4 regions of the Shinella sp. genome follow, and region 4 is predicted to be linked to each of the others. Evidence: riboswitches for the same ligand, from Rfam matches in the RefSeq annotation. Region 4 holds a riboswitch; each other region holds the start of a gene.

Region 1 (3,342 bases), on a different contig from region 4:
GCCGCGCCGCCAAACCGGTTGAAATGGCCGAATGGATCGTCATGATGGCATCGAGCCGCAATACCTATGCGACCGGTGAGAATGTCGTGATCAGCGGGGGATATATCTATGTCTGACGTCTACCGCGTTGCCGTCGTCACGGGCGCGACCAGCGGCATCGGCAAGGCCATCGTGCCGATGCTGCGCAAGCGTGGGCTTGACGTCTACGCCATCGGGCGCAACGAGGCGCAACTAGCCGAACTGGCGAAGACAAGCGGCGCGATCCCCGTGCAGGCGGATGTACGCGATAGCGCGCGCATCGCCGACGCGCTGGCCGGCGTCGAGGTCGATATCCTCGTCAACAATGCAGGCATCCTCTCGACCCGTGCAGCCTTCCAGGACATCGACCCCGCCGAAATCGACGCGATGGTCGATATCAATCTCAAGGCGCCGATGCACCTGACGCGCATCGTCCTGCCGGGCATGGTTTCGCGCAAACGCGGACACCTCATCTATATAGGCTCCAGCGGCGGGCAGGCGGCGTTTCCGGGCATGGGTGCCTACGGCCCCTCGAAAGCGGGCCTCAGCCTCTTTTGCGATAATTTGCGCTGCGATCTGCTCGGAACCTCGGTCCGCGTCAGCGAGATCGTGCCCGGCCGCGTGCAGACGGCGCTGTATCGCACCTCGATCCCGGACAATCAGGCGAGCGCCGTGCTCTATGACGGCTATCGGCCGATCCAGCCGGAAAACATCGCGCAGATCGTCAACGACGTGATTGCGCTGCCCGTCTATGTCGACGTCGCGCGCGTCGAGGTTTTCCCGACCGACCAGGCGACCGGCGGTGGATCCATGGTAAGATTTCCGGCAAGCTGAGGTCCTGGAGGCGCCATGTCCGGCAACGACGACAAGAAAACGCGGGAAGAAAAGCCGGATCTCATCCGGCACTATCGCCCGGTTGCCATCCGTTCGGTTCTGGCTGCCCATGCGATGATCCCGAGAAAGCACGAACCCGTGCCCCCCGATCCCCCGGCGGGCACGGGTTTCGCCCTGCCATCAGGCTTTCACGCGGTTCCAGACGATTGAAATTTTAGGCCCGCGGGAGACCAGACCATATTCTGTGACCTGTGCGCGCGCCACCCGATCTCCGGTGGCCGCGCCCCCAAGCCGGCGTGACGTGAATGTGATGACGTGGCGCGGGTCGATACCTTCATCGCTCCCGGCCGGGATGCTAGCGCCGAAATCCAATCGAAAACGAGCCCGTTTGGGGATCAGCGCAATCGCCAAACAGGCGAATTCTGGTCGTAAAACCTGACGGCCAGCATCCACCCATTCCGACGCCGCATCGAAACCGTTGATAAGTCACCATAGCTGTTGACGCATTTTTTACCTCGTCTACTATATCTTGTGTTCGAGGTTCCTTCGATTCGAAAAGATCGAAGGCTAAGACGGGAATCCGGGGCGGCCATGATGGCCGCGTCAATCCGGAGCTGCCCCCGCAACTGTATGCGGCGAGCATTCGTTCGATGAAGCCACTGAGGCGTAAATGCCCTGGGAAGGTGAACGGATGCCGCGACCCGCAAGCCAGGAGACCTGCCTCGTACATGAATGTCCACGGGCGGGGTGTCCGGAAGGCGAGCGTTGGGTTGCGGAATGATGTCGCGCCCCGTCTCCCCGTATGCCTCGCATTATTGCTTCGGGGTGAAGTTATGTCGATCCTGTTTCCAGTGCATCCGCGCGAGTAAGCGGCGCTTCGTGCCCGGCCGTCTCAGGCGGCCATCTGCGTATCTCCAGTTTTTCGAGCGGCCATCGGCGGACGGCTGAACGATTTCCCATGCCCGCGCCAAACGACGAGGAAAATCATGTCTATTACTGTCTACTCCAAGCCCGCCTGCGTCCAGTGCACCGCAACCACCCGTGCGCTCGACCGCCAGGGCCTCGGTTACCGGATTGTCGACGTTTCAGAGGACGCCGATGCATTCGCCCTCGTGCAGGGGCTCGGTTATCGTCAGGTTCCCGTTGTCGTCGCCGGTGAGCGGCATTGGGCCGGCTTCCGTCCGGACATGATCAGCGCGCTTGCCTGAGCGTCACGCGGTGGCCGAGCTTATCTATTTTTCTACCCGGTCGGAAAACACCCATCGTTTCGTTCAAAAGCTCGGCCTCCCGGCCTCCCGCATCTCGCTTCGCACCGATGAGGCGCTCGAGGCAAAGGCGCCCTTCGTGCTCGTCGTGCCGACCTATTGCGGCGAGGACGGCAATGGGGGCGTCAAGGGCGCCGTTCCCAAGCAGGTGATCCGCTTCTTGAACGATGCGGAAAACCGCTCGCACCTTCGCGGCGTGATCGCCGCGGGCAACAGCAATTTCGGCGCGACCTTCGGGATCGCCGGCGACGTCATTTCCGCCAAATGCGGCGTGCCGTACCTCTACCGCTTCGAGCTTTTGGGCACGGCGGAAGACGTCGCCAACGTCAAACAGGGATTGGAACGATTTTGGACACGATGACGCTCGACAAGCCAATCAAGGCCCCGGAGATCACGGCGCTGGATTACCACGCGCTGAATGCGATGCTGAACCTCTACGACGAGGGAGGAAAAATCCAACTCGGCAAGGACCGGCTTGCGGCCAAGCAGTACTTCCTCCAACACGTCAACCAGAACACCGTGTTCTTCCATAACCTTCGGGAGAAACTCGATTATCTGGTGACCGAGGGTTACTATGAGCAGGAGGTGCTGGACCAGTATTCGTTCAACTTCGTGCGCGATCTGTTCGACCACGCCTATGACAAGAAATTCCGCTTTCCCACCTTCCTCGGCGCCTTCAAATATTACACGTCCTATACGCTGAAGACCTTTGACGGAAAGCGCTACCTGGAACGCTATGAGGACCGCGTCTGCATGGTGGCGCTGGCGCTGGCGCGCGGCAACGAGCAGATTGCCCGCGACCTCGTCGACGAGGTCATTTCGGGCCGTTTCCAGCCGGCGACGCCGACCTTCCTCAATGCCGGCAAGAAACAGCGTGGCGAGCTCGTTTCGTGTTTTCTGCTGCGGATCGAAGACAACATGGAGAGCATCGGACGGTCGATCAATTCTGCTTTGCAACTCTCCAAGCGCGGCGGCGGCGTGGCGCTCTCGCTGACGAACCTTCGCGAGATGGGAGCGCCGATCAAGCAGATCGAAAACCAGTCCTCCGGTGTCATCCCGGTGATGAAGCTCTTGGAAGATTCCTTCTCCTACGCCAACCAGCTTGGCGCGCGACAGGGCGCTGGCGCGGTCTATCTCAACGCCCATCATCCCGACATCATGCGCTTCCTCGATACCAAGCGCGAAAACGCCGACGAGAAGATTCGCATCAAGACGCTGTCGCTTG
Region 2 (3,342 bases), on a different contig from region 4:
GATCAGCTCCTCGAGATCGCTGCCGCGGCTCTCGATCTTGCGCTCCAGCCACTGGATCACGGCGCCGGAGGCCTGCAGGCCGTCACGAAGCCGGTAGAGCAGCTGGATGACGAAAGTGTTGTCGTCGATGAAGGTCTCCATCGACTGGAGATGGGCAATGCATTTTTCCGGATCGTTGAGCCGGATCAGTTCGTCCGCCACCTCGTTCGCCTTCAGCCGCATCTTGCGCGAGCGCTCGACGCGGCTCGAAATGCGGCGGAGGTTTTCGAGAAGCACGAAACGAATGAAGGACGGCAGCGCCCAGAGTTCGCCGATCTTCAGCGCATCAACCTTCTGGAAGCCCTGGACGAAGGCCGTCAGGCCGTCATGCGAGACGCCGCTATGCGTATGGGCGACATAGAGCCAGGCGAGCGCCAGCGTGCGCGGCATGACCTGTCCCTCGACCTCCATGGTCGGCAGCTGGCGGAAGAAGCGGCGGGGGAAATCGCGACGGACTTCCTGGATCGCCTCTTCGATCACGTAATAATTGTCGAGCAGCCATTCGGCGGCGGGGGTGATCTGCACGCCCGCTTCGACGTCCTTCGCGGTCACCTGATAGACGCGGAAGATCTCCTTCTCGTTCTCCTTGTGCCGGGCACGGAATTCGAAGGGACGGAAGCCGGGCAGGGCCGCGCGTTTGTCGCGCGCCAGCGCTTCACCGCAATCGGCGAGCTCCTCCAGCGTCAGATAGGTGGCGCGGATCGAATCGTTATAATCGATCTGCTTGACGTCGGCATCGCGCGAGGAGGCTTGCGGCGTATTATGAAGGGGCATGTTTCTGATTCTGGATCCGGCCATGTGGAACCATCCGGCGGCGGCCTTTGCGCTGGACAGTTTTTTGCGGGCAGGGTTCATATTTGTGCCGCGATCAGCCATGGCACCGAACCGCACCTGGGAGATGCTTGACGGTTGGACATGGCTCAGGCGACACGCTTGTTGGCATCCTGGCCGCGTGGTGCATGAAAACGGCATTTTTTAGCCGTAAGGACAGAGACTTGCAACATGTCAACAGGACTGGATGGCGCAGCATGGACCCTCATCTGCGGATTTGGTGAATCGCCCCTCCCTCCCGCAGGGCGAACCTGCGCATGGTGCAGGCGAAAAGCCCAATGCCTGACGACGGAAAAAGTTCCCGCCCTGTGCATGACGGCCAAAACCATTGACTTGCCGGCGCGCTGACGCCAGTTTGCCGAAGTCAGGGTCTTCCGAGTCGCATGCGGCTTGGAGGCTAAGAGGGAAGCCGGTGCGATGCTCCAGATGGAGTGCCAAGACCGGCGCTGCCCCCGCAACTGTGAACGGCGAGCGACTGTCGATAAAGCCACTGGTCTTTGGACCGGGAAGGCGAGACTGGAGCAACGACCCGTGAGCCAGGAGACCTGCCCTGATACTTGAAACGTCCATGGGCGGGGTGTCCCAGTGGTGCGCTTGCTTGTCGCCTTTGGGCGAAATCCAGCATGCGTGCGTCCGGTCATCCCCCAATTTACCGATTGGGGATCTACATGTTTGCAACCACCGACAACGGTCTCTCCGGCACCGGAAAACCGGAATCCGTTTTCATCTCCTGGCTGCTCTGGCAGCCGCGCGGCGCCGACCTTGCCGTCGAGGCGCTGAAGGAGGTGCAAAAACTCTCCCGTTATGACGATTCCGATCCGGATATTACCCGCCTCCGATCGCTGTTCGTATCGCTTGCCGGCGCAGACGGGCCGCTTCACTGATGCGTCAGCCGGCATAAAGACATATTGACATAAAGATATCTTTATGTGACTTCCGATGCAGTATGATTGCACCGGAGGGCTTTGCCATGGCCAAATCGCACCTGGACACCCTGTTCGGCCCCGAACTCCCGCCCCGCGACGGCCGCGAGATCCTCGCCGCCCTGCAGGAGGCTGCCCGCGAGCGCATCCTGGTGCTCGACGGCGCCATGGGTACGGAAATCCAGACGCTCAAGCTCGTCGAGGACGATTTCCGCGGCGACCGCTTCGGCGATTGCGCCTGCCACCAGCAGGGCAACAACGACCTCCTGACGCTCACTCAACCGGGCGCGATCGAGGACATCCACTACCGCTATGCGCTGGCCGGCGCCGACATTCTCGAAACCAACACCTTCTCCTCCACCACCATCGCCCAGGCCGATTACGGCATGGAGGACATGGTCTATGAACTGAACCGCGACGGCGCACGCCTTGCGCGGCGCGCCGGGCTGCGCGCCCAGGAAAAGGACGGCCGCCGCCGTTTCGTCGCCGGCGCGCTCGGCCCGACCAACCGCACCGCCTCCATCTCGCCTGATGTCAACAATCCCGGCTACCGCGCCGTCTCCTTCGACGACCTGCGCCTCGCCTATGCCGACCAGCTGCGCGGCCTCATCGATGGTGGCGCCGACATCATCCTGATCGAGACGATCTTCGACACGCTGAACGCCAAGGCCGCGATCTTCGCCACCCGCGAAATCTTCGAGGAAAAGGGCATCGAGCTGCCGGTCATGATCTCCGGCACGATCACCGACTTGTCCGGCCGCACACTGTCCGGCCAGACGCCGGAAGCCTTCTGGAACTCGGTGCGCCACGCCGATCCCTTCTCCATCGGCCTCAACTGCGCGCTCGGCGCCAATGCCATGCGCGCCCACCTCGCCGAAATTTCTTCCGTGGCACAGACCTTCGTCTGTGCTTACCCCAATGCCGGCCTGCCGAACGCCTTCGGTCAATATGACGAGACGCCGGACGAGATGGCCGCCCAGATCGAAGGGTTCATGCGTGATGGCTTGGTCAATATCGTCGGCGGCTGCTGCGGCTCGACGCCGGACCATATCCGCGCCATCGCCGCCGCCGCCGCCCGCCATAGCCCACGCGAAATCCCCGACATCCCGCGCCATATGCGGCTTTCCGGCCTCGAACCCTTCACGCTGACCGACGCCATTCCCTTCGTGAACGTGGGCGAGCGCACCAACGTCACCGGCTCGGCGAAATTTCGCAAGCTGATCACCGCCGGCGACTATGCGGCCGCCCTCGACGTCGCGCGCGACCAGGTGGCGAACGGCGCGCAGATCATCGACATCAACATGGACGAGGGCCTGATCGATTCTGCCAGGGCCATGACGGAATACGTCAATCTCATCGCCGCAGAGCCGGATATCGCCCGCGTACCCCTGATGATCGACAGCTCGAAATGGGAGGTGATCGAGGCCGGCCTGAAATGCGTGCAGGGCAAGCCGCTGGTCAACTCGATCTCGCTGAAGGAAGGCGAGGAAGCCTTCCTGCACCACGCCAAGCTCGTGCGCGCCTATGGCGCCGCCGTCGTCGTCATGGC
Region 3 (3,342 bases), on a different contig from region 4:
CGTCTCGCAGAAGATGCTTGCGAGTACCGAGCGGCGCCTCGGCCTACGCGATCTTGGTTTCACGCCGATCGTGACGCAGGAGCAGGGGCTCCTTATGACGCCGGTTGGCGGCGATGCCTACAACCCGATGGTCACCTCCTGGCGGCCCAACATGCCAGGGTCCTTCGTGTGGCGCTCGGCGTTGCCGCAGATCGCGTTGTTCGTGCTGGTCTTTGCCGGCGTTATGCTCTTCGTCACCTTGCGCTTTTCCGCGCTTGTCAGGGCGCTCCAGCGCAGCGAGACGAAGAACGCCTTCCTGGCGCGGCACGATCCGTTGACCGGGCTCAAGAACCGTAGCGGCTTTGACGAGGAAGTGTCGCGCGCCATCAGGAAGGGCGAAAACAGGCCCTTCACGATCCTCGCGCTCGACCTCGACCGGTTCAAGGCGGTCAACGACCGACATGGACATGCGGCGGGGGATGCGGTGCTCCAGGCGGTCGCTCGACGTTTCTCTGATCGTGTCGGCCAGTACGGTTGCGTCGCCCGTCTGGGGGGTGACGAATTTTCCGTTCTGCTGACGGGCGAGCATAGCCGCGAGCACCTCGTGGAGCTTGCCGCCAGTCTCGTGCTGGATACGCAGATCCCGATCGCCTATGACGGACAGCTTCTCCTGATCGGCGGTAGCGCCGGCATCGCCCAGTTCCCGCACCATGGCAAGACTGTGCACGACGTCATGGTCATGGCCGATGCCGCACTTTATGCAGCCAAGAACGGTGGCCGCAACCGTGCGGTCCATGCTGGAGATATCGACAGCGTGGAGATTGCGGATGTCGGCGAGGCCCGCGCCGCCTGACGCTTGCCGCATACGGGCAGGTCTGCGGCGCAGGAAGACTTGATCGCATCGCCAGGTCATGCGCATATCGTTCCCGTCAGGTGCCCGCTTTTGCGGGAGAATCGGGAATCCGGTGCGGGCTTGAAAAGCCCAGGCCCGGAACGTGCCCAACGCTATGACGGGGATGGCGCGCACCGTAAAAGCTTGAATCGATTCAGGCTTTTGCCACTGGTTGTTCAACCGGGAAGGCAGGTGCTTGCCGCGCGACCCGAAGTCAGAAGACCGGCCTGGCAAGATAGACCGAACCGCGTGGACGGCGGCAGGTTGTACGCATTGTTGGGGAGAAAACGATGCGAACAGAACCGTGGGACCCTCTGGTCCAGGCGGGCGCCTTTTCTTGCAAGGACAGGCAAGCCGTCTATCGTGCCATCGAAACGCGCCGCGACGTGCGCGACCAGTTCCTGCCCGATCCACTGCCGGACGATCTCGTCGGCCGTCTGCTGCATGCCGCGCACAGCGCGCCGTCCGTCGGCTTCATGCAGCCGTGGAATTTTCTCAAGGTGCGCAGCGAGACGACCCGGCGGCGGGTACATGCCGCATTTCAAAAAGCCAATGCCGAGGCGGCGGCGATGTTCGAAGGCGAGCGGCAGGGACAGTATCGCGCCCTGAAGCTCGAAGGCATTCTCAAGGCGCCGCTCTCGATTTGCGTGACCTGTGATCCGACGCGCGGCGGAACGGTGGTGCTGGGGCGCACCCACAATCCGCGCATGGATGTCTATTCCACGGTCTGCGCCGTGCAGAACCTCTGGCTCGCAGCGCGGGCGGAGGGGGTGGGCGTCGGCTGGGTCAGCATCTTTCACGATAGCGACGTCCGGGACATCCTCGGCATCCCAGAGCATATCGAGATCGTCGCCTGGCTTTGCGTCGGTTTTGTCGATCGACTCTATGCCGAGCCGGAGCTTGCGGTGAAGGGGTGGCGGCAGCGCCTGCCGCTGGAAGAACTGGTGTTCGAGGAGCGTTGGCCGGAAACCGGCGTCAGTTGACGCCAGCATCGGCCGGACGGCCGAGGTCGATGGCGGATTGGTTTGCCGGCAGGAAGACCGGGCCGACCGTGCGCACCTTGCTGGTCGCCGGATCGTAGTCGCGTTCCTCGATCGTCACCGGCGTCTTGATCGCTGTTTCCGCCTTTTTCGGCAGGGTGTCGATCCTGGTGATCGAGCCACCGTCGTCGCCGTTCGATGCCTGTGCGGGGTCGCCCTTCAGCGCCTTCTCGCGCTTGATCATCTCCTGGTAATAGGCCGAGAGATTGCAGCCGCAGGCGCCGGGCTTGGAAAGGTCACGCGTGCGGTAGGAGAAGGCGTTCTGCAGCTCGTAATAGGGACGGCCGGTGACCGTCGAGGTCATCTGGTCGGTTTCCTGCCCGTTCGTCATTGACTGGTAGAAGAGTTCGGTCTCCGTCTGCGGGCACATCATGCTGCAGACTTGCTGGTCACGCCGAAAATCGAGCGGCGTGGCGCCTGAGGAAATCGGGAAGAAGCCGCCGTCGCAGGTGCGCACGCAGACGGTGCGCAGGTTGCCGTGGCCAGTGCTGCCGCCAAGCGAGCGCAATTCCAGCCGCCCGCTGCCATCCGGCATGGTGCCGAGCGGCAGGCTGTGTGTTTCATCGGGCGTGCGCAGCGTTTCGGTCGCCGCGACGGGCATCACTTTTGCTTCGTCGTTGCAGCCGTTCGTCTCAAACGAGGCGAGCAGACGTTTGCGCTTGCCGTCGTTGGACGTGCCACCGGAGAATTCGCGGCGCTTCCTGTCGAGAATCTGGAGATTGCGCTCCATCTTGCCGATGACCGATTCCAGCGTGTCGCACGCCTCTGCGTTCGGTCCACCGACGACGATGATGCTGCCGCCAGAGCAGCCGAGGCGGCGCTGGTCGCCCTTGGCCTTGCGAAGCTGGATGTTCTGGCGCGCGATGGCGCCGGCATATTTGCGGGCGCTCGACGTATCGACCAACACGCGTGGCAGGTTGGCAAGCTCGGCCTGGATGCGCTCGCACACGTTCGCGGCCGCCGTGCCGCCGAAGAATAACAACGGCAGGCCGGTAGCAACGGCAAAAAGAAGACTGGCGCGTCTTTTCAAGTCGTCGATCCCATGAATGTGCGTTTGAGCGGCAATCCCACCGCATATGCAGGCCTTATCATAGGCTACCGGGGGGGAAGCGCAACGCGCTCCCGCATTTGTGATTAACGCGCAAGGGAAACATGATTTTAAAACTCAGCTTCTAGGCCGGGCCGCGTAATTGATCTCCCCCGAGGCTTGGTGTAGCACTCTCGGCACATACAACAGCCGGTTTGCGCGTTTCTCGCGCAGTCGCCCTCAAGGCGCGAAGCCGGCCCCTTGCAGGCAGGTGCACATGCGGATTTCGTCAGTTTTGCTCAGTCCTCTCTACGCGCTTCAGGTCGCGTCCGGCGCCAAATCCTTTGCCGACAACCCCATCATCGGCAGCAAATGGCTGAACAGGAAGGGCCTGCACGAAAAGC
Region 4 (3,342 bases):
GGATGACGCCGGAAAGCGCCAGGGCCGAGCCGCAGCAGGCGGCGACCACGGCGCGGCTCAGCCGGTAGTTCCAGATGATGCCCTCGTCGATCGGCTCCAGCGCATAGCCCGCCTGCCAAAGACGATTCGCCACCGTCTTGGCCACGACATCGAGCGGGATCGCCGTCTCGCCGACCGCCGCGCCCACACCAAGTGCGGCAAGCAGGAGCACGAGCGCCGCGAAAGCGGCGCCCGTCCGGAGCAAGAGGGGGCGATCTGCCATCACTTGGCGAGGCCGGCCTTTTCGACCGCGTCGGCGAGCACTTCGATGCCCTCGATGGTGCGGATCGTCGGGTTCATCGCCTGGGCGTCCATGTCGACCACATAGCCGTTCTTGACCGCCGGCATCAGGCTGGTGACCGGATCTTCCTTCAGGAACTTGTGCTTGACGGCAACGTCATCGGCCGGGAAGCGGCGGCGTTCCATCTTGCCGGCGACGATGATCGTCGGATCGGCCTTGGCAACGGTTTCCCAGCCGACCGTCGGCCATTCCTCGTCGCTCTCGATGACGTTCTTGATGCCGAGCGCGGACAGGATGTAACCCGGCGCGCCGTTGCGGCCGGCGACATAGGGATCGATATCGAGTTCGGCGCTGGAGAACCAGAAGACGGCGGACAGCTTGCCATCGGCAGAGGCGATCTTCTTGCGCGCCGCGGCCTCGCGGGCCTTGAGATCGGCAATGACCTTCTCGCCTTGATCTTGTACATTGAAAATCTTCGCCAATTCGCTGATTTCCTGATAGATAAGCTCCATGGTAAAGATCGTCTTGCGCACGCCGTCGCCGCCGCCGGTATTGTCCTTGCCGATGCAATCGGCCGGCGAGGTGTAGACGGGGATCTTCAATTCCTCGAACTGTTCCGGCGTTGCGACGATACCCTCGGGGCCGACATGCCACTGGAACTGCGCCGTCACGAGGTCCGGCCTCTTGGCGACGACACTCTCGAAGCTCGGGTCGTTGTCAGCAAGGCGTTCGACCTTGGCGTTGGCCTCCTCGTAACCGGCGAGAACCGGGCCGATCCACACGGCCGTGCCGACCATGCGGTTGCCGACGCCGAGCAGGTAGAGGATTTCGGTCGAGCTCTGGCCGAGCGAGACGGCACGCTCCGGCGCCTTCTCGAAGGTGACCGGGCGGCCGCAATTCTCGAACGTCAACGGATACTGGGTTTCGGTGGCGTGGGCCGCACCCGAGGAGAGAACAAAAGCTGCCGTGCCGGCAATGAACGAAAGCAGAGGAGCGGCACGCGAGGCCGCGGCAAAAATGGTCATGGGTTTCTCCCGGATGAAGGACTGCGCTAAAGGCGCGAAGGGACACGACGGCAGGCAGAAGCCTAGCCGGCGCACCAACAGAAACGGGCCGGTTGCGGTCGGGAGAAAACGTGCAGATATCTGCCGGGTGCGGCAGCGAAAATCGTCATGGCGTCTCCGTTCCGGGCATCCCCGCCCGTGATTTGGATTGTTGCAATGACGGCAGGTCTCCTGGCTCACGGATATCTGCTGCCTGTCTGCCTTCCCACGGAAAACCGCAGTGGCATGACGCGTAAACGCGTCCGAGGACAGGCGGCAATCCGCCTACAGTTGCGGGGGCAGCCACGGAATGGGTCCCTGTTGGGTCGTCCGCACCGTGTTCCCTATTAATCCCCTGGGAGTCATCCGTCAGGGAACCGTCACGTTCTCCTTAGTCCGCGGCACTCGGCAGCGTCAAGGCGGATCATCGTCAGGTCTCGAAATCCCCGAAGACATCCTGCAGGCGGGTCAGCGTATCGACGCGTTCGCTGACTGCCTCACCCATCACAACGATGATGTTGCTGAGCATGAGGTCCATGACGGCCGTCATGGTGGCGGCACCATCCCAGAGCGGACCGTGCGAGCCGGGCACGACGAGGCAGATATCGGAGACCTCCGGTCCCCAGGGGCAGAATTCATCGGTGAGCAGCACGACCTTGACGCCCGCGCGCCGGGCCTCCAGCGCCAGCGGCCGCGCCTTGGCGGCGAAGCGGCGCACATCGTGCAGGAAAAGCAGCCGCCCCTCGACGGAACCGTCCAAAACTTCGGCATAGGTGCCGTTGACGCCATCGACGAACTGCACGCGCGGACGGGTATAGGAAAGCTGGCTGGCAAAGTACTGGGCGATGCCGCGCACATTCTGGTAGGCCGCGACATAGACCTCGCTGGCGCCGACGAGCGCGTCGATCGTCTGCTGCCATTCCGGCGCGGTGGTGATTTCGTAGATCTGGCCGAGATTGTCGATCTGCTGCTGGATGAGGCCGGCGAGCAGCTTGCCCTCCTTGCGGTCCTGTTCCAGCCGGTCGACCTGGCCCTTGACCTGCCAGGCCGGGTTGGAACTGCCATGCCGCAGTTCGCCCTTCAACTCATCAAGGCCATCAAAACCCATGCGGCGCAGATAGCGGCCGACTGTCATCGGCGAAAGTTCGAGGCGCTGGGCGATGGAGCGCGCCGTCTCGAAAGGGAGATCGGCGATATTGCGTTCAATATAGTTGGCGATCAGCTTGTCGGATTTGGACCGCCGGAGGTCGTCGGACTGAACGAGCTTTAGAATGCGTTTCGACACGTCGCCCCTCCTCGAAGCCCGCCCATCCGGAGACAGGCGGGCCAGCGCTGTCACTGCGCGGTCTTCACCTTCGTCCAGACCCGGTCCAGCTGGCGCAGCGCAGGACCCAGATCTTCGAAGATCTGGAGACGCGCCATCGTTTCTGCCGGCGGATTGATCTCCTTGCTATTCTTGATCTTTTCCGGGGTCAATTGCCGTGCCGGCACGTTGGCCGTGCCGTTGGTCTGCTGCGAGACGTTGAGGGCAACGATCTCCGGACGCGTATAGAACTGCAGGAATTTTATGGCATTTTCCTTGTTCGGCGCGCTTTTCAGCACGCAGAGATCTTCCTGGTACATGGTCGCGCCTTCCTCGGGGATCACGTAGCCAAGGTCCTTCTCATCGGCGAAAACATCGACCATGGCGCCGACGAAGAAATGGCCGGCCGCCACGTCGCCCGACTGCACCATCGGCCGCGTGTCATAGGTGAAGGCAGCGACGTCCGGTTTCATGGCGATAATCGTGTCCGCCGCCTGCTGCAACTCGGCCGGATCGGTGGAGTTGATCTTGTGACCGTTGAGCATCAGGCCGACCGCGAGCACCTCGCGCATGTCGTCGAGCAGCGTGAACTTCAGTCCCTTCGCCTTGACCGTCTCAAGCAGGTCCTTCCAGCCGGTGATGTCTTTGCCGAGGATCGTGCGATTGTAGAAGATGCCGACCGAGCCCCAGGCATAGGGCAGGCAATATTCGCCCTT

Evidence for each region. Region 4 has a riboswitch for cobalamin ahead of ACT6VE_RS09310 (ABC transporter substrate-binding protein). Riboswitches for the same ligand answer to the same signal wherever they lie in the genome.
Region 1: another riboswitch for cobalamin. It lies ahead of nrdH (glutaredoxin-like protein NrdH); the one in region 4 lies ahead of ACT6VE_RS09310 (ABC transporter substrate-binding protein).
Region 2: another riboswitch for cobalamin. It lies ahead of ACT6VE_RS14745 (hypothetical protein); the one in region 4 lies ahead of ACT6VE_RS09310 (ABC transporter substrate-binding protein).
Region 3: another riboswitch for cobalamin. It lies ahead of bluB (5,6-dimethylbenzimidazole synthase); the one in region 4 lies ahead of ACT6VE_RS09310 (ABC transporter substrate-binding protein).

Annotation. Positions count from the first base shown of each region.
Region 1 is NZ_JBQVPI010000003.1:88,030-91,371, forward strand. Features, by position in the region: gene ACT6VE_RS07400 (SDR family NAD(P)-dependent oxidoreductase) at 1-116, shown strand, start outside; gene ACT6VE_RS07405 (SDR family oxidoreductase) at 109-852, shown strand; gene ACT6VE_RS07410 (hypothetical protein) at 868-1,062, shown strand; cobalamin riboswitch at 1,374-1,591, shown strand; gene nrdH (glutaredoxin-like protein NrdH) at 1,839-2,060, shown strand; gene nrdI (class Ib ribonucleoside-diphosphate reductase assembly flavoprotein NrdI) at 2,071-2,478, shown strand; gene nrdE (class 1b ribonucleoside-diphosphate reductase subunit alpha) at 2,475-3,342, shown strand, end outside.
Region 2 is NZ_JBQVPI010000007.1:40,237-43,578, reverse strand. Features, by position in the region: gene ACT6VE_RS14755 (GH36-type glycosyl hydrolase domain-containing protein) at 1-813, opposite strand, end outside; gene ACT6VE_RS14750 (hypothetical protein) at 812-1,018, shown strand; cobalamin riboswitch at 1,221-1,437, shown strand; gene ACT6VE_RS14745 (hypothetical protein) at 1,539-1,754, shown strand; gene metH (methionine synthase) at 1,841-3,342, shown strand, end outside.
Region 3 is NZ_JBQVPI010000001.1:895,782-899,123, forward strand. Features, by position in the region: gene ACT6VE_RS04220 (diguanylate cyclase domain-containing protein) at 1-832, shown strand, start outside; cobalamin riboswitch at 894-1,116, shown strand; gene bluB (5,6-dimethylbenzimidazole synthase) at 1,162-1,854, shown strand; gene ACT6VE_RS04230 (DUF2865 domain-containing protein) at 1,847-2,941, opposite strand; gene ACT6VE_RS04235 (phytanoyl-CoA dioxygenase family protein) at 3,216-3,342, shown strand, end outside.
Region 4 is NZ_JBQVPI010000004.1:73,140-76,481, forward strand. Features, by position in the region: gene ACT6VE_RS09305 (FecCD family ABC transporter permease) at 1-262, opposite strand, end outside; gene ACT6VE_RS09310 (ABC transporter substrate-binding protein) at 262-1,269, opposite strand; cobalamin riboswitch at 1,489-1,720, opposite strand; gene ACT6VE_RS09315 (MurR/RpiR family transcriptional regulator) at 1,754-2,608, opposite strand; gene ACT6VE_RS09320 (polyamine ABC transporter substrate-binding protein) at 2,659-3,342, opposite strand, start outside.